Regions from separate parts of the Allobosea vestrisii genome, predicted to be linked through region 2. Evidence: predicted binding sites of a transcription regulator. Region 2 holds the regulator's gene; the other holds the start of a gene.
The links. The regulator HrcA, encoded in region 2, represses chaperone genes, less so after heat shock. The targets are predictions, from matches to a motif close to GTTAGCACTCNCNNNNNGNGAGTGCTAAC.

Region 1 (10,729 bases), 1.7 Mb from region 2:
GCTCGGCTTCGTGCGCTGGCCGGGCGAGCGCTATCTCGCCGACATCTCCTCGACCTGGGAATACCATTTCCGCAAGCCGCTCGCTGCGACGCGACCATGAACCTCAACACGGCGCTGCGAGCGGTTTTCGGCATCGCGCTGCTCACCGCGATGGACGCGGTGATCAAGGCGCAGATGCAGCAGCATCCGTTCCTGCTGGCGCTGTTTATGCGCTTTGCCGCGGGCGGCCTGTGCGCGCTCGTGGTGCTCGCCTTCCTGCGCCCTGCCTTTCCGACGCACGCCAGCCTGATCGGCAACTCGTTGCGCGTGCCGGTGGTGATCCTGACCGCGGGCAGCTTCTTCTATTCGGTCTCCGTCCTGCCCCTGGCCGAGGCGTTGACGCTCTCCTTCCTCGCGCCGGTCTTCGTCGCCCTGCTCGGGGCCCTGATCCTGAAGGAGCGGCTCGACGGGCGCATCCTGCAGGCGCTCGGCTTCGGCCTCGCCGGCATGCTGGTGATGGTCTGGCCGCGCTTGCAGGGTGGCGTCACCGGCGCCGAGCTCGGCGTCGCCGCCGCGCTGTTCTCGGCGATCTCCTACGCCTTCAACCTGATCCTGCTGCGCCGGATCGCGGTGAAGGAGCATCCGGCGATCATCGTGCTGTTCCAGAATGCCGGGCCGGCGCTGTGCCTGGCCTGGCCGGCCTACTTCGTCTTCCAGCCGATGAACGGGAGCGACCTCCTCGCCTATCTCGGCGCCGGCGCGCTCGGCGTCGCCGGGCATCTTTCGCTGACCTCGGCCTTCGCCCGTGCTCCGGCCTCGCGGCTGGCGCCGATCGAGTATACGGCGCTGGTCTGGGCGAGCCTGCTCGGCTGGTCCGTCTTCGGCGAGGTGCCACTCTGGACCACCTTTGCAGGCGCGGTGCTGATCGTCTGCGGTGCCTTCGCCGTCAGCCGGCGCTGACCCCGCCGCAAAATCGCCTGCTTGGTCGGACTTCTGCACGGAACGCCTCAAGGGAAGCGCCTGCCGCCCATGCCCTCCTTCCACATCAACGGCGATTGATCAGGGCATGCAGCGCCCCGGCCCCGCTGTTCGCGCCCTTCGCGAACCCGGCCTCGCCGTCGCGCTCTGCCTGCATCTTGCCTTGCTTGGCGCTCTGCTTGCTGCCCGCACCTTCAACGGCTTCCTTCCGGAGAGCGAGGCAAGCGTCGAGGTCGAACTGGTCGGACCGGAGGCTTTGACGCCCCCTGCGCCGCCGGTCCCTGCCCCAACGCCCACCCCTCCGCCAGCGGCCGAGGGCGTGCCGCTCCCGCAATCGCCCCCTATCGCCCCACTTCCCGACAAGCCGGCCGTCCCGCCCGTGCCACCGCCAGTCGAGCCGCCGGCTATGATCACAGCCCGGACGCTGCATTCGGAAGGCGTGCTGGCCAATCCGCGCAGTCGCGGGGCGCGCGAGGCGTTGAAGACGCTCGATGCCGCCGAGCGTGTCGAGCAGCTCTGCAATCTCGAGGCGATGAGCCAGATCCATGCCTGGAAGGTGGAGTTCGAGCCGGACCGCGTCGTCGCCTTCGCCATGGCCGGCACGAAGCAGTCGAAGACCATGCTGGAAGCCGAGGGCGCCGCCTTCCGCAGCCGCAAGCAATGGTACGGCCTGCGCTTCCGCTGCGAGATGGCGGCGAACGGCAAGGTCGCCGGCTTCCAGTTCCGCGTCGGCGAGGCGATCCCGCGCAGCGAATGGGCGGCGCATGATCTGCCGCCCGAGCATTAGCTCAGCCGCCGCTGGCTCAGGCCGGTTTGCTGCAATAGGCCTCTAGTCGGTAGCCGTCGGGATCGACGACGAAAGCGGCGTAGTAGTCGGGCCCGTAGGACTCGCGCAGGCCGGGCTTGCCGTTGTCGGTGCCACCGGCAGCCACTGCAGCCGCATGGAAAGCATCCACGCTCTCCCGCGTCGGCGCGACGAAGCAGAAATGCAGGTTGGAGTCGCGATCCGGCGGCACCGGCGCGGAGACGGCGCCTATCCAGAGGCCGACACTCCCCTTGCCATAGCCGAGCGAGCTTTCGTCGGCGCTGAGGCAGTCATAGCCGAGCGCACCAAGCGTTCCGTCGTAGAAGCGCTTTGTGCGGGCGATCTCGCGAACGCCGATGGAAACGTGATCGAACATAGCTTTCTTCTCCCTCTCAGATCTTGATGCGTTTCGCCCGGAAATCGGCCTGAATCTGCCAGCTTGCGCCACCATCGCGCGAGCGGTCGCCGATCCAGTGGAACGAGTCCGGCATGATCTCGGTGAAGCGCCAGCGGATCGCGGTGCCGTCATCGAGCTTGCCGTGCTGGACGATGTCCTTGCCATCGGCGCGGCCGATCTGGTGCGTGTAGTATTGCTTGACCGGGTCGCTCCAGCGAATGTGCCAGGCGTCCTGGCCGGGATCGTAGATGCGCAGCGTCGTGCCGTGGAAGAAGCCGGGCAGGCTCCAGACATCCTGGACGGCACGTCCGCCGAGCACCCAGCCGAAACAGATCTCGCCCTTGGCCTCGTGACGCTGGCCATCGTCGGTGTGGATCACCGCCTCCATGGTCCAGGCGCCGACAAACTGACCGTAGAGGGCGAGCTTCTCCGCGTATTCAGGCATCGGCCCAGCGGCGATGAGGACATCGGCCAGCGTCGATGGCGCTGCTGTCATGATCGGGCTCCATCTTGATCAAGTTGGCACCCTGCTAGACCCGAAGCCCCGGGCCTTGCTTGGGAAAAACTGCTAAACTCGCCTGCATGAGCGCGACCGCACATCTTCTGGCTTCGGGCCCCGGCTGGCGCGTCAGCGATATCGTCTGCACGGCCGGCCCGAACGACCGTGCCTTCGAGGAAGAGCACCCGCATCACTGCATCGCCATCGTCCGCAGCGGCTCGTTCCGATACCGCTCATCGCAAGGCAGCGCCGTGCTGGCGCCAGGCTCGCTGCTGCTCGGCAATCGCGGCGCCTGCTTCGAATGCGGCCATGAGCATGCGGCCGGCGACCGCTGCCTCGCCTTCCAGTTCGAGCCAGCCTATCTTGAAGGCATCGTCGCGGCCGTGCCGGGCGCCAGGCGCGCCGATTTCGGGCAGGCGCACCTGCCGCCGCTCCCTGCACTCGCCGGCCTCGTCGCCGAGGCGGAAGCGGCCGCGGACGATCCGGAAAGGCTTGAGGAGATCGCGATGCGTCTTGTCGGCGCTGTCGCGAGCGTGCTTGCGGGAGCAAGGCCGGCGGCCAGCCCGCCGAGCGCGCGCGATCAGCGCCGGATCACGCGGGCACTGCGCCATGTCGAGGCGCATTGCGAAGAGGCGCTCTCGCTCGATGCGCTGGCCCGGCTGGCGGCGATGAGCCCCTACCATTTCCTGCGCACCTTCCGGGTGTTGGTCGGGATGACGCCGCATCAATATGTGCTGCGCACCCGCCTGCACCGGGCGGCATTGCTGCTGCGCCGGAGCGAGCTACCGGTCGCCGGCATCGCCTTCGATTGCGGCTTTGGCGATCTTTCGACCTTCAACCGGCGCTTCAAACGGGTCATGGGCGCGAGCCCGAGCGAGTATCGCAGCGGGTAAGCGGCGCTCAGCGCTTTGCCCAGCGGTGATAGGTCAGGGCGAGCGCGATGCAGTGGGCCAGTGGCTCGGCCGGCGGCTCGCTCCCGGCAGCGAAGATCAGCGCCCGGTTACCCTCGTAGCTGAACTGCCCGGGGTAATGGCGACTGAACGTCTCGATCAGGCTCGTCTGGCAATGGACGTAGAGCGCGTAATGCGTGACTGAGCCTTTGAGCCCGTCCGCCCGCAAGGTCGTTCCAATTCTTGGTCGCTCAGGCAGCCAGGCCGGCTCGCCCCATTTCAGCGTCTCGGTAAGTCGCCCGATATCGGGACTCGCGGCCGCAACAGCGAGGATCGTCTGACGCAGGCGCAGCATGGGCTGCCGAAGCGGCTCCGGCAGCGACCGGAACTTAGCTTCGACGGCCTCGTCGGCGAATGGCGAGAATGTCACAAGCTGCTCCTGTTCAGAGGCAGGTGCGGCCAGCCGTTCAGCGCCCCGCTCCCGCCTTCGCGCCGAAGATCATGCAGGTCTCGGTCCCATGCGCCAGCAATTTGCCCTGCGCATCGACCAGCTTGCCCTCGCTCGTCGCGACCGAGCCGCCGCGATGGATCAGCCTGCCCTCGCAGCGCACCGGGCCGTTGCCGGGCATGACCGGGCGGACATAGTTCAGCTTCATCTCCAGCGTGGTGTAGCCCTCGCCGACCCGCAGCGTCGAATGCACGGCGCAGGCCATGGCGGAATCGAGGATCGTCGCCGTCCAGCCGCCATGTATGGTGCCGAGCGGGTTGAAGAAGCGCGGCGACGGCTTGCCGACGAAGACCGCCCTGCCCTCCTCGACTTCGGCAATGTCGAAATCCATCGCATCGGCGAATGGCGGGCCGGGATGGCGTCCCTCGATCATCCCGCGCAGGAAGGACACGCCGTCCTCCGCGAGCAGGACATCGCGGCTCACGACACCGATCTCACGGGACATGTCTGACTCCATCTCTATGGTGTAGATGCACGATAGAGATGGAGTCAGATCAAGGTCAAGCGCGCCAGCTTGGCTCAGCCCACCTGCCGGGCCGCCCGCCTGATCGCTTTTAGGCTGTCGCGCGTCTCGCTCCAGCGCTCCTGGCCGAGCCCGCCCTCGATCCTGTCCTGCGCCGCGCGCCAATAGGGGATCGCCGCCTCGATCGCGGCGCGGCCCTTCTCCGTCACGGCATAGGTGAGCGCCCTGCCCTTGCAGTCGACCGGCTCGATCAGCTTCTCGGCGGCGAGCAGCTGCAGGTTGCGGGTCAGCGAGGTCCGCTCCAGCGCGAAGCGGTCGGCGAGCTCGGTGACCGAGCGCCAGGCACCGGTCGAGAGCGCCGAGAGCAGCACGAACTGGGTGATCTTCAGGCCGCTCGGCCGCATCGCCTCGTCATAGGCGCGGGTCACGGCCCGCGCGGTCATCCGCACATGCAACACGACACAGGAGCGGGCGATGTCGTCGAGGTGGAGATCGGGCGCTGGCGTCGTCATCTCGCCATGATAGCCGGTTTAAGCTGCCGCCGCAGCAAGGCAGATCGGCGGCCGGTGGTCGCGTTCACCTTTCGCGCAGCGGATTCCTTGACTCCTGCAGGCCTCAGGCCTATCTCCGCGACGTCCGTTAGCACTCACTTGGTGAGACTGCTAACAGACCCCATTCACGGGCCAATCTCGAGCCCGTCCAGAATACGACCGAGAGGAAGACAGAACCATGAAGTTCCGTCCGCTGCATGACCGCGTTGTGGTCCGTCGCCTTGATGGCGAAGAGAAGACCAAGGGTGGCATCATCATCCCCGATACCGCCAAGGAAAAGCCCCAGGAGGGCGAAGTCGTCTCCGTGGGCCCCGGCGCCCGCGACGAGGCCGGCAAGCTGGTTGCGCTCGACGTCAAGAAGGGCGATCGCGTCCTTTTCGGCAAGTGGAGCGGCACCGAGGTCAAGATCGACGGCCAGGATCTCCTGATCATGAAGGAATCCGACATCATGGGCGTCATCGGCTGAACAGCCTGACGTTCCTTCAAGCCCTAAATCAGGAGTAGTCTCATGGCTGCCAAAGAAGTCCGCTTTTCTACCGATGCCCGCGACAAGATGCTGCGCGGCGTCGAGATCCTGAACAATGCCGTCAAGGTCACGCTCGGTCCCAAGGGCCGCAACGTCGTGATCGAGAAGTCGTTCGGCGCCCCGCGCATCACCAAGGACGGCGTCACCGTCGCCAAGGAGATCGAGCTTTCCGACAAGTTCGAGAACATGGGCGCCCAGATGGTGCGCGAAGTCGCCTCGAAGCAGAACGACGCCGCCGGTGACGGCACCACGACCGCGACGGTTCTCGCTGCCGCGATCATGCGCGAAGGCCTGAAGTCGGTCGCCGCCGGCATGAACCCGATGGACCTGAAGCGCGGCATCGACCTCGCCGTCGACGCCATCGTCGCTGACCTCAAGAAGAACTCCAAGAAGGTCACCTCGAACGCGGAAGTCGCGCAGGTCGGCACCATCTCGGCGAACGGCGACGAGTCGGTCGGCAAGATGATCGCGACCGCGATGCAGAAGGTCGGCAACGAGGGTGTCATCACCGTCGAGGAAGCCAAGACCGCCGAGACCGAGCTCGACGTCGTCGAGGGCATGCAGTTCGACCGCGGCTATCTCTCGCCCTACTTCATCACCAACGCCGAGAAGATGGTCGCCGAGCTCGAGGATCCCTACATCCTCATCTTCGAGAAGAAGCTGTCGTCGCTGCAGGCGATGCTGCCGATCCTCGAGGCCGTCGTCCAGACCGGCAAGCCGCTGCTGATCATCGCCGAGGACGTCGAGGGCGAGGCTCTGGCCACGCTCGTCGTCAACAAGCTCCGTGGCGGCCTCAAGGTCGCGGCCGTCAAGGCTCCGGGCTTCGGTGATCGCCGCAAGGCCATGCTCGAGGACATCTCGATCCTGACCGCCGGCCAGATGATCTCGGAAGACCTCGGCATCAAGCTCGAGACCGTGACGCTCGCCATGCTCGGTCGTGCCAAGAAGGTGCGCATCGAGAAGGAGAACACCACGATCATCGACGGCGCCGGCAAGAAGAAGGACATCGAGGGCCGCGTTTCGCAGATCAAGGCGCAGATCGAGGAGACTTCCTCGGACTACGACCGTGAGAAGCTCCAGGAGCGTCTGGCCAAGCTCGCCGGTGGCGTCGCGGTCATCCGCGTCGGTGGCGCGACCGAGGTCGAGGTCAAGGAGAAGAAGGACCGCGTCGACGACGCCCTGAACGCCACCCGCGCGGCCGTCGAAGAGGGTATCCTCCCGGGCGGCGGCGTCGCCCTGCTGCGCGCCCTGTCGACCGTCAAGGCGATCAAGACCCAGAACGACGACCAGAAGACCGGCGTCGAGATCGTCCGCAAGGCGATCACCGCTCCGGCCAAGCAGATCGTCGACAACGCTGGCGATGACGGCGCGGTCGTGGTTGGCAAGCTGCTCGAGTCGAAGGACTACGCCTACGGCTACAACGCTCAGACCGGCGAGTACGGCGATCTGGTCAAGGCCGGCATCATCGACCCGACCAAGGTCGTGCGTACGGCGATCCAGGACGCGGCTTCGATCGCCGGCCTGCTGATCACCACCGAGGCGATGATCGCCGAGGCGCCGAAGAAGGACGCCCCGATGCCCCCGATGGGCGGCGGCGGCATGGGCGGCATGGACTTCTGAGGAAGTCCGAGCTCTCAAGCTCGACAAGAATGGAAGGGGCCCGGCGCAAGCCGGGCCTTTTTCGTTTCTGAGAGGCTTTGCACAGGCATGATCGGCCGCATGCTTGCATCGACTTTCGTTGTAGGCCCTAGATCGCCACGGGTGCGGCATCCTGCCGCGCCCGCGCTTTCGGGGGTCACTTCATGAACAACCCTGCTTTGGCCGACGCCGCCAAGCTCATCGGTCGCATCCTGCTCGCCCTGATGTTCGTCCTCGCCGGCTGGTCCAAGATCAGCGGCTATGCCGGCACGCAAGCCTATATGGGCTCCGCCGGCGTCCCCGCGATTCTCCTGCCGCTGGTGATCGTCGTCGAACTGATCGGTGGCCTGATGATCGTCGTCGGCTACAAGACACGCCTCGCGGCCCTCGTGCTGTTCGCTTTCACCATCGCCGCTTCCGTGCTGTTCCACATGAACTGGGCGGCTCCGATGCAGCAGCAGATTTTCCTGAAGAACCTCGCCGTTGCCGGCGGCTTCCTCGTGCTCTTCGCCGCCGGCGCCGGGCGCTATTCGGTCGACAAGGACTGAGCCAGATCACAAAACGCTGAAAAAGCGCGGCCCGGTCTTGAGCCGGGCCTTTTTTGTGCGCAGGGCTGATCTACAACGCTCTCTCCTAAGCAGCGCGGCTCCCGCGCTGATTCCCCGACAAGGACGACGCCATGCGCCTGTTGAGTTTCGCCGTCGCCGCGCTTGCTGTGATCGCGCTCGTGGTCGGCCAGCAAAGCGGGAGCACAGGCATTCTCGGCCTCGGCGTCGTCGGCTTGCTGCTGGCGTTCGCCACGTTCCGGTCGACCAGCATCCCGTTCTTCCTGAAAATCTTCTCCGGCATCTTCGGCACGGAGTATGTGATTTTCGGTGCCGGCGCGCTGCTTGCCCAGCTCGGACTCTGGCCCACCGCCTGGCAAGCGGCCGCCCCGCCGGCCAGCCTCGGTACGACGGTCGCCGTCTTCGGCATCCTGATCTACCTGGTCTCCTTCGTGCCGGTTGTGCAGCGTATCGCCCGCATCGCCTCGCCCTACTTCGAATCTTCCGAGCCGCAGATCGCCAATCTCGGGCCATTCGGCCGCTACCGCATGCGGCTCGGTACCTTCGCGGTCGCGCTCGTCGTCTTCCTGATCGTGCTCAACCAGGCGCAGGTCGGCATCTCGCTGCGCATCAACTTCTTCTATCGCGACTTCTACAACGCCCTGCAGGAGAAGAACGCGCCGGCTTTCTGGGAACAGCTCATCAACGTCTTCTGCGTCTGGGCAGCGGTCTCCGTGATCAGCGTGTTGATCGAGACCGTCGCCAATTCGGTCCTGCTGATCCGCTGGCGCGAATGGATGGCGGCCGAATACAACAAGCGCTGGCTGGGCAACGGCAACCACTACCGTATCTCGCTCGCCGGCACGGCGGACAACCCCGACCAACGCATCTCGGAAGACACGCGCGCCTTCCTGAATCAGACCTACAGCTTCTCGCTGACGCTGATCACCCAGGTCTCAACGCTGGTCTCGTTCTCGATCATCCTCTGGTCGATCCCCGTGGCGATCACCGTGCCCGGCACCGACATCGTCATCCCCGGCTTCATCTTCTGGGCGACACTGATTTACGCCGCGATTGCAACCTGGATCACTCATGTGATCGGCAAACCGCTGATCGCGCTGGAATTCGAGCAGGAGCGGCGCGAGGCGAACTTCCGCTTTGCTCTCGCTCGCCTGCGCGAGTACTCCGAGCAGATCGCGCTGATGCGCGGCGAAGGTGCCGAGCGGCGCCACCTCGGCGAAACGTTTGGCGGCATCGTCGACAATTTCTACAACCTGCTCTGGCGCAGGCTGAAGCTGACGACCTTCACGCTGTCCTATAATCAGGCCAACGTCGTCATCCCCTTCGTCTTGCTGGCGCCCTACTACTTCGCCGGTGCGATCGCCTTCGGCGTGCTGACGCAGGTGTCCTCGGCTTTCGGCCGAGTCGAGACGGCGATGTCCTTCTTCATCAACAGCTATCAATCGATCGCCTCCTATCTCGCCTCGATCAACCGCCTGACCACCTTCGAGGCGGCGATCGCCAAGGCGGAGGCGCAGGGCGCTGGTGGAGAAGGCGCAGCGATCGATATCGTCGAGAAGCCGGTCAAGGACGCCACGATCGAGACGCTCGCTCTCAACCTGCCGAACGGCCAGCCGATCGTACAGGCTTCCGGCCTCACTCTGCCAGGTGGGCATTCGACGCTGGTGGTCGGGCCATCCGGCTCAGGCAAGTCGACCCTGTTCCGCGCGCTCGCCGGCATCTGGCCGTTCGGCGAGGGCAAAGTCGTGACGCCGGAGGGGCAACGCATGCTCGTCCTGCCGCAGCGGCCTTATCTGCCGCAGGGCTCCCTGCGGGCTGCGCTCGCCTATCCGGCCGAGCCCGATGCGTTCGGTGACGCGGAAATCCATGCGGCGATGGAGAAGGTCAAGCTCGGCCATCTCGCCGAGCGGCTCGACGAGGTCGATCTCTGGGGCCAGCGCCTCTCGGGCGGCGAGCAGCAGCGCCTCGCTGTGGCGCGCGCTCTACTGGCGAAACCGGACTGGCTCTTCCTCGACGAGGCGACCGCCTCGCTCGACGAGAAGCTCGAAGGCGAGATCTACGAGGTGATCAGGCGCGAACTGCCGCAGACCAGCATCGTCTCGATCGGCCACCGCTCGACGCTGCGTACGATGCACGACGAGCTGATCACCATGGAGAAGAACGCCGACGGCACCTTCAGCCCGAAGGCAAAGGCCATGGAAGCGGCGAGCTAGTCCGGCAGCGCTACGAAACCCAGCACGTCATGCTCGCCCTTGCGGCGAGCATCCACGTCTTGAACACCGCGTTTGACCGAAAGGAAGACATGGTTGGTCGGGACAAGCCCGACCATGACGAGAAGCGGCGGGACCGCTTCGCGCCAGCTCAGATTCCGCGATCGAACCGGAGCTCGCCCGTGCCCGTCTTGATGACAAGGCGGCCTTCGACCAGGTCCCATTTCTGGGCAGTGCGCAGCGCCGTCAGATAGCCGCGCTCGAAATCGGAGGCGCCCTTGTCGCAGGCCATCTTGGTCACCGCGATCGGGCCGACGGCGAAAGCCTGCTGGCGCAGTGGGTAAGCCGAGGCCGAGAAGGTATTGCAGCCGGCAAAGCCCGTGCCGCGCAGATTGGAATCGACCTTCAGCGTCGCGCGGTAGCCAGTATTCGGCTTGCCGTTCATCTGGTTCAGGGTCCAGGAGGCGTCGAGCGGGAAATTCTTCTCCTGCTGCCGCGGCGGCGGAGCGTCCTGCCCAGGCTGCGGAATCTGCGACGGCCGCTGGCGCCCCTGGGCGAGCACATCACTCACCAGGACAGGCGACAGGGAAAGGACGAGGGCGGCCATGAGGCCTAGGCGCGACTGCGTATTCAACTGGTCCAGACCCCGAATTTGAAAGAGCGACAGCCCGTAGGAGAACCCGATGCTTTCCACTGCACCGATCGCGGTGGCGAGCGCA
Region 2 (10,729 bases):
TCCCAGAAATAGGTCGTCGGCGCGCCGCTGCGGCTGAAATCGCGCGGCGGGCTGGTGATCGTGCTCGGCGGCCCGGGGCGGGCGGCCGGAGCCTGCGCCAGGGCCGTATCGGCGGCGGCTGCAAGCGCGCCTGCTCCCGCGACCTGCAACAAGCGGCGGCGCGACAGCGCCGGGCGCGTTTCGTCGATCTTGTTCTGCTGCATCGTGACCTCCCTGAGCCGGACTGTCCCGTCCTTGCGGTTAGCATCGGGGGCGCCGATTGCGGCGGTGACGTGGCGGCAAGCTGACGTTTCGTCATGGCAAGCCCTGTCCGAGCAGGGCTTCTCATCGACTTAAATCGGTTTAATGATATCGAGTCCGGAGCGCGGCGCCGCGATGGTCTTCAGGCCGCCAGATCCGCAACGAGAGCGTCGAGCAGCAGGGCGCCTTCCGGCGTCGCGGCGAGCCGCCCATTCGGCTTGCGGGTGAGGAAGCCTTCGGCGATCAGGCTGCCGATCCGGTTTCCGTTGAGCTTCCGGCCGGCCAGCCCCTCGAAGACGTCGAGATCGATGCCTTCGACAAGTCGGAGGCCCATCAGCAGGTATTCGTCCCCCTGCGCTTCGGTCGAGAGCCGCTCGTTCTCGACCAGTGCGTCGCTGCCGGCCTCGATCCGCTCCAGCCAGGTCTCGGGCCGCTTCTCGGTCGATTGCGCAAAGCGCCCATCCGCGGTCACCAGCCGGCCATGGGCGCCCGGGCCGATGCCGGCATATTCGCCATAGTGCCAGTAGACCAGGTTGTGCCGGCATTCCGCGCCCGGCCGGGCATGGTTCGAGATCTCGTAGACCGGCAGGCCGTGCTTGGCTGTGATCTCCTGCGTCAGCTCGTACAGCGCCGCGCCCGCATCGGGGTCGGGAATGGCGAGCTTGCCGGCGCGGAAGAGCTGCTCGAAGGCGGTGCCGGGCTCGATGGTGAGCTGGTAGAGCGAGAGATGCTCGGCGGCATGGCTGATCGCCAGTTCGAGCTCGGCCTGCCAGAGCGCCGGGGTCTGCGTGGGCGAGCGGGCATAGATCAGGTCGAAAGAGTAGCGCTCGAAATAGCGCCGCGCGATCGCGACCGCATCGAGCGCTTCCTGGGCCGAATGCATCCGGCCGAGCGCCTTGAGATCGGTATCGTTCAGCGCCTGCACGCCGAGCGAGACGCGGTTGACGCCCGCCGCCCGGAAATCGCGGAAGCGGCTGGCCTCGACGCTGGTCGGATTGGCTTCGAGCGAGACCTCGCAATTCGGATCGACGGTCCAGTGCTCGCCGATCGCGTCGAGGATCGCGCCGACAGTCGCTCCCTCCATCAGCGAAGGCGTGCCACCGCCGAAGAAGATCGAGTTGACCGTGCGTCCCGGCGCGAGCTCAGCGCGCTGGGCGATCTCGCGGCGGAAGGCGGCGATGTAGCGCGCCTGGTCCGGCGGTTGATGCCGGACATGGGAGTTGAAGTCGCAATAGGGGCATTTGGCCAGGCAGAACGGCCAGTGCACATAGACGGCGAAGCCGGCATCCGCAGTCGGATGTGCCGGCACGCCGGGTCGCCGCGCGGCAAGGGCGGCTGCGGCCATCAAGCGGGCGTCCTCAGGCAGGCGGCGGCCAGGACATGGAAAGCACGGGCCCGGTGCGACAGGCCGGGCGAGCCGTCCTGCGGGATGCCGTGCTTCTCTTCCGCCGTCATCTCGCCGAAGGTCTTGGCATGACCGGCCGGCTGGAAGATCGGGTCGTAGCCGAAGCCGGAAAGCCCGCGCGGCGCGTTGACGATCTCGCCGAAGACGCGGCCCTCGAACAGCTCCTGATGCCCGTCCGGCCAGGCGATCACCAGCGCCGAGACGAAATGCGCCTTGCGCTGGTCCGGCGTGGTCGCGCCGCGCTTGGCGAGTTCCATCTGGACGCGGGCCAGCGCCGGGGTGAAATCCTTGCCTGGCCCGGCCCAGTTCGCCGAGAACAGGCCGGGTGCGCCATCGAGCGCGTCGATGCAGACGCCGGAATCGTCGGCCAGCGCCGGCAGGCCCGACGCCTGAGCCGCCGCGACCGCCTTGATCGCGGCGTTCTCCGCGAACATGTGACCGTCCTCCTCGGGCTCCGGCAGGCCGAGCTCGCCGGCTGAGACCAGCTCGATCCCATAGGGCGCCAGAAGCTCGCGCATCTCGCGCAGTTTGCCCTGGTTGTGGGTCGCGATCACGACCTTGCCGTTGAGGAGGCGGTTCGCGCTCATGGCGTCAGGCCACCGTAGCCTTCTGCAGGGTCACCAGCTTGCCGATACCACCCTTGGCGAGCTTGAGCAGCGCCATCAGCTCTTCCTCGCTGAAGGGGGCGCCTTCTGCGGTGCCCTGGACCTCGACGAGGCCGCCAGAGCCGGTGATGACGAAATTCGCATCGGTCTGTGCGCCGGAATCCTCGACATAGTCGAGGTCGATGACGGGATTGCCGGCGACGACGCCGCAGGAGATCGCCGCGACATGGTCCTTCAGCGGATTGGCGCCCTTGAGCAGGCCGCGCCCTTCCATCCATTTCAGCGCGTCGTGCAGCGCGACCCAGGCGCCGGTGATCGAGGCGGTGCGGGTGCCGCCATCGGCCTGGAGCACATCGCAATCGACGACGATCTGGCGCTCGCCGATCGCGGTCAGGTCGACCACGGCGCGCAAGCTGCGTCCGATCAGGCGCTGGATCTCCTGCGTCCGGCCCGAGGGCTTGCCCGAGGTGACCTCGCGACGGGTGCGCTCATGGGTGGCGCGCGGCAGCATCGAATACTCCGCGGTGACCCAGCCCTTGCCGGTGCCGCGCAACCACGGCGGCCCTTTTTCCTCGACGGTGGCAGCGCAGAGCACCTTGGTCTCGCCGAAGCTCACCATGCACGACCCTTCCGCATAGCGGACCACGCCACGTTCCAGCGTGACCTTGCGCATCTCGTCGGCTGCGCGCTTCGAGGGTCTCATCGTGCCATCCTGTCTTCTGAATTCGCGGCTTGTAGGCGTTTAACCGGAGAGCGGCAAGGCGAGCCGGTCATGAGGGCTTGATCCTGCCGCGCGCGCCGGGGACAATGGGCCATGGTCATCAGGCTGTTCACGAGGCGATGAGCGCCCATACCCGCCCGGATTCGCCCGGCGGCCTGGTCGAGATCGACCAGCGCTCGCGCGAGATCTTTCGCCAGATCGTCGACGGTTACCTGACCACCGGCGAGCCGGTCGGCTCGCGCAACATCGCCCGCCTGCTGCCGATCGCACTCTCGCCGGCGACGGTACGCAACGTCATGACCGATCTCGAAATGGCCGGGCTGATCTATGCGCCGCATACCTCGGCCGGACGCCTGCCGACCGAGCGGGGCCTGCGTTTCTTCGTCGACGGCATGATGGAGGTCGGCAATCTGACCTCGGAGGAGCGGGCTCGCATCGAGGTGCAGATCAGGGCAGCCGCGAGCAGCCGCTCGCTCGACCAGACGCTGACCGAGGCTTCGGCGCTGCTTTCGGGGCTGTCGCGCGGTGCCGGCGTCGTCGTCACCACCAAGGCCAATGCTCGCCTGCGCCATATCGAATTCGTCCGGCTCGATGCTGCCCGCGCGCTCGTCGTCCTCGTCGCCGATGACGGCACGGTCGAGAACCGCATCCTGGCGCTGCCGCCAGGACTGCCCGCTTCGGCGCTGGTCGAGGCCGGCAACTTCCTCAATGCGCGCATCGTCGGCAAGACGCTGGATGAACTGCGCCGCGAGATCGCCGACAGCCGCTCGCAGATGGAGCGCGAGCTCGACGAACTGACCGCCCGGCTGGTCGAGACGGGCATCGCGACGAGCTCCGGCCCCTCCAGCGATCGGCACCTGATCGTGCGCGGCCAGGCCAATCTGCTCGAGGATCTGAAGGCGCAGGAGGACCTCGAGCGCATCCGCCTGCTCTTCGCCGATCTGGAGACGCAGACCGAGCTGATCGACCTGCTCTCGCGCGCCGAGGCCGGCGACGGCGTGCGCATCTTCATCGGCTCGGAGAACAACCTGTTCTCGATGTCGGGCTCGTCGATCATCGCCGCGCCCTTCCGCGATGGCGGCCAGCGCATCGTCGGCGTCGTCGGCATCATCGGCCCGACGCGATTGAACTATGCCCGGATCGTGCCGATGGTCGATTATACCGCCAAGGTGGTCGGGCGCCTGCTTGACAGCGGGCGATGAGGCGGTTGCTGCGCGCTGCCGCGATCCTGGTGGGAGTGTTGCTGATGGCGGGGACAAGCGAGGCACAGACCGGGCTGCTCGGAGCGGCGGGTCGCGGTGATCTTGTGGCCGTGAACCGCCTGATCACCGCCGGCGCCGATCTTGAACAGCGCGACGGCCAGAGGCAGACGCCGCTCCTGCTCGCCGTCGCCGGCAATCATGTCGCCATCGCCAAGGCACTACTCGCCGCCGGTGCCAGCCCGAACGCTCAGGCCGCGAACCAGGACACACCCTGGCTGCTCGCCGGCGCAAGTGGCCGCACCGAGATCATCGCGGCCATGCTGCCGCTTAAGCCCGATCTCTCGCTCCGCAACCGCTATGGCGGCAATGCGCTGATCCCGGCCTGCGAGCGCGCCCATGTCGAGACGGCGAAGCTGCTGCTGACGTCAGGCATCGACGTGAACCACGTCAACAATCTCGGCTGGACCTGCCTTCTGGAGATCGTGATTCTTGGCGATGGCGGCCCGCGCCATCAGCAGGTGGCAAGACTCGTGCTTGATGCCGGCGCCGATCCCAACCTCGCAGACAAGGATGGCGTCAGCCCGCTCCAGCATGCCCGCAAGCGCGGCCAGAGCGAGGTCGCTAGGCTGATCGCGGCCGCCGGCGGGCGCTGAGGGAAGTCTACTCCAGCCAGTCGGTGGCGAAGCGCTCGCTGGCGTGGATGTCGATCGATTCCAGCGTCTCCGGCCCGAGACTGCGGAATTTGTGCGGTACGCCGGCCGGCACGACCAGGATTTCTCCCGGCCCCGCCTCGATCTCCCGGTCGCCGATCGTGTAGAGCGCCCGGCCGGCGCGCACGATGAAGGTCTCGGGGTAGGGGTGGCTGTGCAGCCTTGGCCCCTTGCCCGGTTCTGCCCGAACGAAGATCAGCGAGACCTCGCCGCCGAAGCCCTGGACCTCGCCATGCCATTCGCCGGGGGTCTCGGACCAGTCCTCGCGGCGAATGGCGCGTGGTTTTGCCGCGATGCCTTCCATCTCAGCCGCGCGCCGCGATCGCTGCCGCAGCACCGGCCATCACGCCGCCGGTGACGCGGTTGATCCGGCGCATGGTCTTGGGGCTCGCCACCAGCCGCCGCGCCCGGTCGGCGGCGAAGGCATAGCCGAGCAGGGTCGTGTTGATGATCAGCATCGTCAGCACGGCGACCTCGACGAAGGCGAGCGGCGTGATCGCCTGCAGGTCGACGATCAGCGGCAGGATCGAGACGAAGAACACCATCACCTTGGGATTGCCGAGCGTCAGCGCGACGCCGCCGAGGAAGAGGCGGACGCCCTCGCCGCGCATCGCCGGCTGGTTTTCCAAGCTCTTCACCGGCGCGGTCCAGAGCTTCCAGGCGAGATAGATCAGATAGGCGCAGCCGGCGTACTTGATCACCAGGAACAGGCCGTGGAAGCTCTGCATCAGCACGGACAGGCCGAGCGCCGAGAAGGCCAGCCAGACCAGATCGCCGGCCGCGATGCCGAGCACGAAAGGCACGGCCCGCGGGAAGCCGGTTGAGAGCGAGCGCGCCACGATCGCGGCGATGCCTGGGCCGGGCGAGGCGACGGCGAGAAAATAGACACCGGCGAAAACCAGCAATCCGGCGAGATCCATCGGGCGTTGCTCCCTCATGTCGGGTTGTTGCGCTCAGACTAGCAGCCTGCGGCGGACGTGTCCCATCGTCATGCGTGATGGGAGGGATCAGCCGGTTTGGCGGATCCGACCGCGCCGTCTCTCGGCGCGGGCCTTGGCAACGGAGCCGAGGAAGTCACCGATCGACTGTTCCAGCGCCTGCGATTGCGATGAGGTCGCCCGGACCCGGTCGTCGACCTGCTGGGCGAGGGCAGCAGCTTCGCTGGCAAGTCCCTCGACGAGTGCGGCATGGCGCGCGATGGCGTCGACGCCCGAAGACGAGCTTTCCGCCCGCTCAGCGATCGAGCGGATATGGCTGGCCTGCCCCGCAACGGACTCGGCAACGACGCCGGCGCTGTCCTGCAGCGTCTGCATGGTCTGGCCGAGCCCCCGCACCGCTTCTCCGATGGCGCGCCCGGCATTGGCAACCTCGCTGACGCCCTGGCGGATGGTCTCGGTCGCATTGTTGGTTGCGGTGGCGAGCGACTTGACCTCGGCTGCGACGACGGCGAAGCCCTTGCCCGCCTCGCCGGCGCGAGCAGCCTCGATGGTCGCGTTGAGCGCCAGCAAATTGGTCTGCGCTGCCAGGCTACGGATCAGCTCGACCAGGCTGCCGATGCGGTCGCTGGCCTGCTGCAGCAGGGCGACGCTGTCGCTGATCGCGTGGCATTCGGCGTTCGCTGCTTGGGTGGCGCGGCTCGAGCCGGCCGTTTCCTGCGATATGCGCGCGCTGGCGAGCTCGAATTGCCGCGTCGCGGCAACGATTTCGGCGACGGAGGCGGCGACCTGCTCCGGCCGCTCCTGGGTGACGGCGAGTGCCGACAGCGTCGCACCGGCCTTGGTCGAGAGCTGGCCAGAGAACCCGGCGACATCTCCCATGCTGGCCTCGATCGTCGAGATGCGTTCGGCGATTCCGTCGCGAAAGCCGTTCTCCAGCGCGCCGAGGCGGTCGTTGACGTCGCTTTCGAGCGCTTCGTCAAAACAGGCGAGCGAATAGGAGATGTCGGTCAGCATGATCTTGGTGAACACATGCAGCGCCACGTCGACCGGCCCCCAGCGCCGCTTCCAGCGCGCGACCAAGACGGCGAGGAAATTCGAGAAGTCCTCGATGAAGAACTGCGGGTAGTCGGCGAGCAGGATGTCGCGATCATTCGCGCGGGCGACGATGCGCAGCTTCGCCAGCCGGTAGCGCTCATCGAATTCGAGCTTGAACAGCTTGCGGTATTTTAGCTGCTCGTCGGCGAAGATGTCGAGCTGGTCGAGATCGCGGCCAAACGTCTTCACATAGAGCTTGCGCACCGAGGCGTCGAAATGCGGCTCCAGGATCGTCAGCAGGCGGCTGGCGATCGCAGCTTCAGCCTGCGTGAAGGACGGTTGCGAGGGATGCATCGCTGGGAGCGTCGCTCAAAATGGTTAACCACCCTTAGCGTCACCTGCTGCGCTGACGTCGTGCCGGCTAGGGCGTCGGCCGAACCTCGCCGGGGGTGACCAGGAAGCGCTGCGCTCCGGGCGGGAGATCGCCGAAAAGGGCCGGGTCGGCCCCTGTCATCCAGACCTGGCAGCCGAGCTCAGCAAGGGTTCCGTAGAGCGCCGCGCGCCGGCGCGGATCGAGATGCGCGGCGACTTCGTCGAGCAGGACGAGCGGCGGCAGGTCGCTCATCGTCGCGACGAGGCGCGCATGGGCGAGAACGAGGCCGATCAGCAGCGCCTTCTGCTCGCCGGTCGAACCTTGTCCGGCCGGGATGTCCTTGGCCGCATGGCGTACGGCGAGGTCGGAAGCCTGCGGCCCGGTGAGCGTGCGCCCGGCAGCCTTGTCGCGCGGGCGCATCTGAGCCAGCAATTCGCGATAGCGATCCTCGGCATCGAGCGCCGGCAGGCTCGCGACCATGGCGTCGATCTCCCCCTCCAGGGCAATCTCGGCTTGTGGGAAAGGCGAGGTGTCATCGTGGTTCTGGGCGATGATGGCGGAGAGCCGCGCCACCGTCTCGGCCCGGGCAGCGGCGACGGCGACGCCGAGTTCGGCGATCTCGCGCTCGACCGCGTCGAGCCAGCGCTGCTGGTGCGGGTTCTCCTCGAGGATTCGATTGCGCGAGCGCAGCGCTTTTTCGAGCGCGTTCGAGCGTGTGCCATGGCCGGGATCGACCGCCAGCACCAGCCGGTCGAGGAAGCGGCGGCGCTCGCCGGCCGAGCCACGGAACAGTCCGTCTAGATCGGGCGTCAGCCAGACCAGGCGCAGATAATCGCTGAAGGCGAGCGCCGAACCGGCCGAGACACCGTCGATACGGGCGATCCGCGCCCGGCGCCCCTCGGCATCGGGAGCCTCCAGCCCGATCCCGAGCCTTGCCCCGTCATCGGCGAGCGCGATCGAGACGGCAAAGCCACCATCGCCGGGTTGGCGCGCCATGTCGGCAAGATCGGAGCGTCTAAGGCCGCGGCCGGGGGCGAACAGCGAAAGCGCTTCGAGGAGATTGGTCTTGCCGGCGCCGTTCTCGCCGCACAGCGCAACGAGCCGGCCCTCGATCGCAAGATCGAGGGCCGGGTAGGAGCGGAAATTCTGCAGTGTGAGGCGGGCGACCGCGGTCAAGACGCTCTCGCGGGATCAGACCCGCATCGGCATCAGCACATAGAGCGCGGATGCACCTTCGCGGTCCTGGATCACCGTCGGCGAACCCGGATCGGCGAGCTTGAGCAGGGCGGTGTCGCCGTCGAGCTGGGCGGCGATGTCCATCAGATAGCGCGCGTTGAAGCCGATATCGAGCGGGCCGGCATCGTAGTCGACCTCGATCTCCTCGGTCGCCGAGCCGGAATCCGGGTTGGTCACCGAGAGCGTCATGCGGCCATCGGCCATGGAGAGCTTCACGGCGCGGCCACGCTCGGACGAGATCGTCGAGACACGGTCGACGGAGGCCGCAAAATCGCCCCTGTCGACGGTGAGCAACTTGTCGTTTCCGGACGGAATGACGCGCTGATAGTCGGGGAAGGTGCCGTCGATCAGCTTCGAGGTCAGCACGACCTCGGCCGTGGCGACCCGGATCTTTGTGGCGGAGAGCTCGATCTGCACCTCGCTCTCACCATCCTCGAGCAGCTTCTGGATCTCGGACACCGCCTTGCGCGGCACGATCACGCCCGGCATGCCGAGCGAACCTTGCGGAGCGGCGGTGTCGACGCGGGCGAGGCGATGGCCGTCGGTCGCGACCGCGCGCAGCACCGGCCGCCCGTCGACGTCAATGGCGTGCAGATAGATGCCGTTGAGATAGTAGCGCGTTTCCTCGGTCGAGATCGCGAACTGGGTCTTGTCGATCAAGCGCTTGAACTCGCCGGCCGGCAGCACGAAGCGATGCGCCATCTCGCCGGCGGTGATGTCCGGGAAATCGCTCTCCGGCAAGGTTTGCAGAGTGAAGCGTGAGCGGCCCGAGCGCAGCAGCATCTGGCCGGTCTCGCCGGTGGTCTCCAGCGAGACCTGCGAGCCGTCAGGCAGCTTGCGCACGATGTCGTAGAGCGTGTGCGCAGGCACCGTGGTCGCGCCGGGCTCGATCACGTCTGCCGGCACGGTCTCGACGACCTCGATGTCGAGATCGGTCGCCTTCAGCTTCAGCCCGTCCTCGCTGCCGCGCAGCAAGAGGTTGGACAGGATCGGGATCGTGTTGCGCCGCTCGACCACACGATGGACATGTCCGAGCGACTTCAGGAGCGTGGAGCGTTCGACCGTAACCTTCATGGGCGTCTTCTGGCGTGCTGGCGCCCGCGCGGCGAGGCGCGCGGGCGAGAGAATGGCCCGCGACATTGCCGGAGGGCCGGTTCCCGCGCAAGGGCAGGAATGCCCGCAATCACAGCTAACACGAGAGGCGGGCTCACTCCTGCAGCATACGCTTCAGCAGGTCGACCTCGTCATGCAGCAGCCGGTCCTCGACGATCGCCTTCTCGATCTTGCGCACGGCATGCAGCACGGTGGTGTGGTCGCGCCCGCCGAAGCGGCGGCCGATCTCCGGCAGGGAACGCGGCGTCAGTGCCTTGGCGAGATACATCGCGATCTGGCGCGGCTTGACCACCGCTGCGGTGCGTCGCTCCGACAGGATGTCGGCGCGGCTGACATTGTAGCGGGTCGCGACCAGCTTCTGGATGTCCTCGATCTTGACGCGGCGCGGCTCGCGCGTCCGCACCAGGTCGCGGATCGCCGCCTCGGCGGTCTCCATCGTCACCGTCGCGCCGGTGAGCGTCGCATGGGCCAGGATGCGGTTGGCGGCGCCGTCGAGGTCGCGGCCGTTGGTGGCGACCGCCCGGGCGACATAGGCGATCACATCCGGGTTGACGTGGAAGCTCGGATGGGCGGCCTTCAGCCCGTCGAGACGGATCGTCAGGATCTTGACCCGCAGCGCTTCGTCGAGCTCGCCGATCTCGACGACGAGTCCGCCGGCGAGCCGCGAGCGGATGCGCTCGTCGAGCGCCTCAAGATCGCTGGGCAGCCGGTCGGCGGCGACGACGATCTGCTTGCCGGCATCGATCAGCGCGTTGATCGTGTGGCCGAATTCCTGCTGGATCGAGCGGCCCTGGATGAACTGGACATCATCGACGATCAGAAGGTCGATGCCGCGCAGCTTCTCCTTGAAGGCGAGCGCCGTCTGCGACTTCAGCGCCGCGACGAAGCCGTACATGAAGCGGTCGGCGGTGAAATAGGCGACGCGCTTGCCGTGCTGGCGCGCATCCTGGGCGATCGCCTGGATCAGATGCGTCTTGCCGAGGCCGACGCCGGCATGGAGATAGAGCGGGTTATAAGGCGTAGAGCCCGCGGGCGCCGCCGAGATCCGCTCGGCAGCGGCGAAGGCGAGCGCGTTCGATTTGCCGACGACGAAGCTTTGGAAGGTCATGCGCCGGTCGAGCAGCGTGCCATTGGCGTCCATGGCATCGCGC

Region 1: groES (co-chaperone GroES) is a predicted target of HrcA. The motif match lies at 5,158-5,186, and genes of this name have one in related genera.

What each region holds. Positions count from the first base shown of each region.
Region 1 is NZ_CP126307.1:5,002,328-5,013,056, reverse strand. It holds gene QO058_RS24665 (GNAT family N-acetyltransferase) at 1-100, shown strand, start outside; gene QO058_RS24660 (DMT family transporter) at 97-939, shown strand; gene QO058_RS24655 (DUF930 domain-containing protein) at 1,046-1,744, shown strand; gene QO058_RS24650 (VOC family protein) at 1,761-2,138, opposite strand; gene QO058_RS24645 (hypothetical protein) at 2,155-2,655, opposite strand; gene QO058_RS24640 (AraC family transcriptional regulator) at 2,742-3,551, shown strand; gene QO058_RS24635 (DUF1801 domain-containing protein) at 3,559-3,978, opposite strand; gene QO058_RS24630 (PaaI family thioesterase) at 4,016-4,501, opposite strand; gene QO058_RS24625 (MarR family winged helix-turn-helix transcriptional regulator) at 4,576-5,031, opposite strand; gene groES (co-chaperone GroES) at 5,249-5,536, shown strand; gene groL (chaperonin GroEL) at 5,579-7,216, shown strand; gene QO058_RS24610 (DoxX family protein) at 7,399-7,782, shown strand; gene QO058_RS24605 (ABC transporter ATP-binding protein/permease) at 7,914-10,013, shown strand; gene QO058_RS24600 (META domain-containing protein) at 10,162-10,617, opposite strand.
Region 2 is NZ_CP126307.1:3,319,454-3,330,182, forward strand. It holds gene QO058_RS16470 (SMP-30/gluconolactonase/LRE family protein) at 1-203, opposite strand, end outside; gene hemW (radical SAM family heme chaperone HemW) at 383-1,585, opposite strand; gene rdgB (RdgB/HAM1 family non-canonical purine NTP pyrophosphatase) at 1,585-2,232, opposite strand; gene rph (ribonuclease PH) at 2,237-2,953, opposite strand; gene hrcA (heat-inducible transcriptional repressor HrcA) at 3,091-4,173, shown strand; gene QO058_RS16495 (ankyrin repeat domain-containing protein) at 4,218-4,826, shown strand; gene QO058_RS16500 (cupin domain-containing protein) at 4,834-5,187, opposite strand; gene QO058_RS16505 (LysE family translocator) at 5,189-5,803, opposite strand; gene QO058_RS16510 (methyl-accepting chemotaxis protein) at 5,891-7,210, opposite strand; gene recF (DNA replication/repair protein RecF) at 7,278-8,405, opposite strand; gene dnaN (DNA polymerase III subunit beta) at 8,421-9,539, opposite strand; gene dnaA (chromosomal replication initiator protein DnaA) at 9,673-10,729, opposite strand, start outside.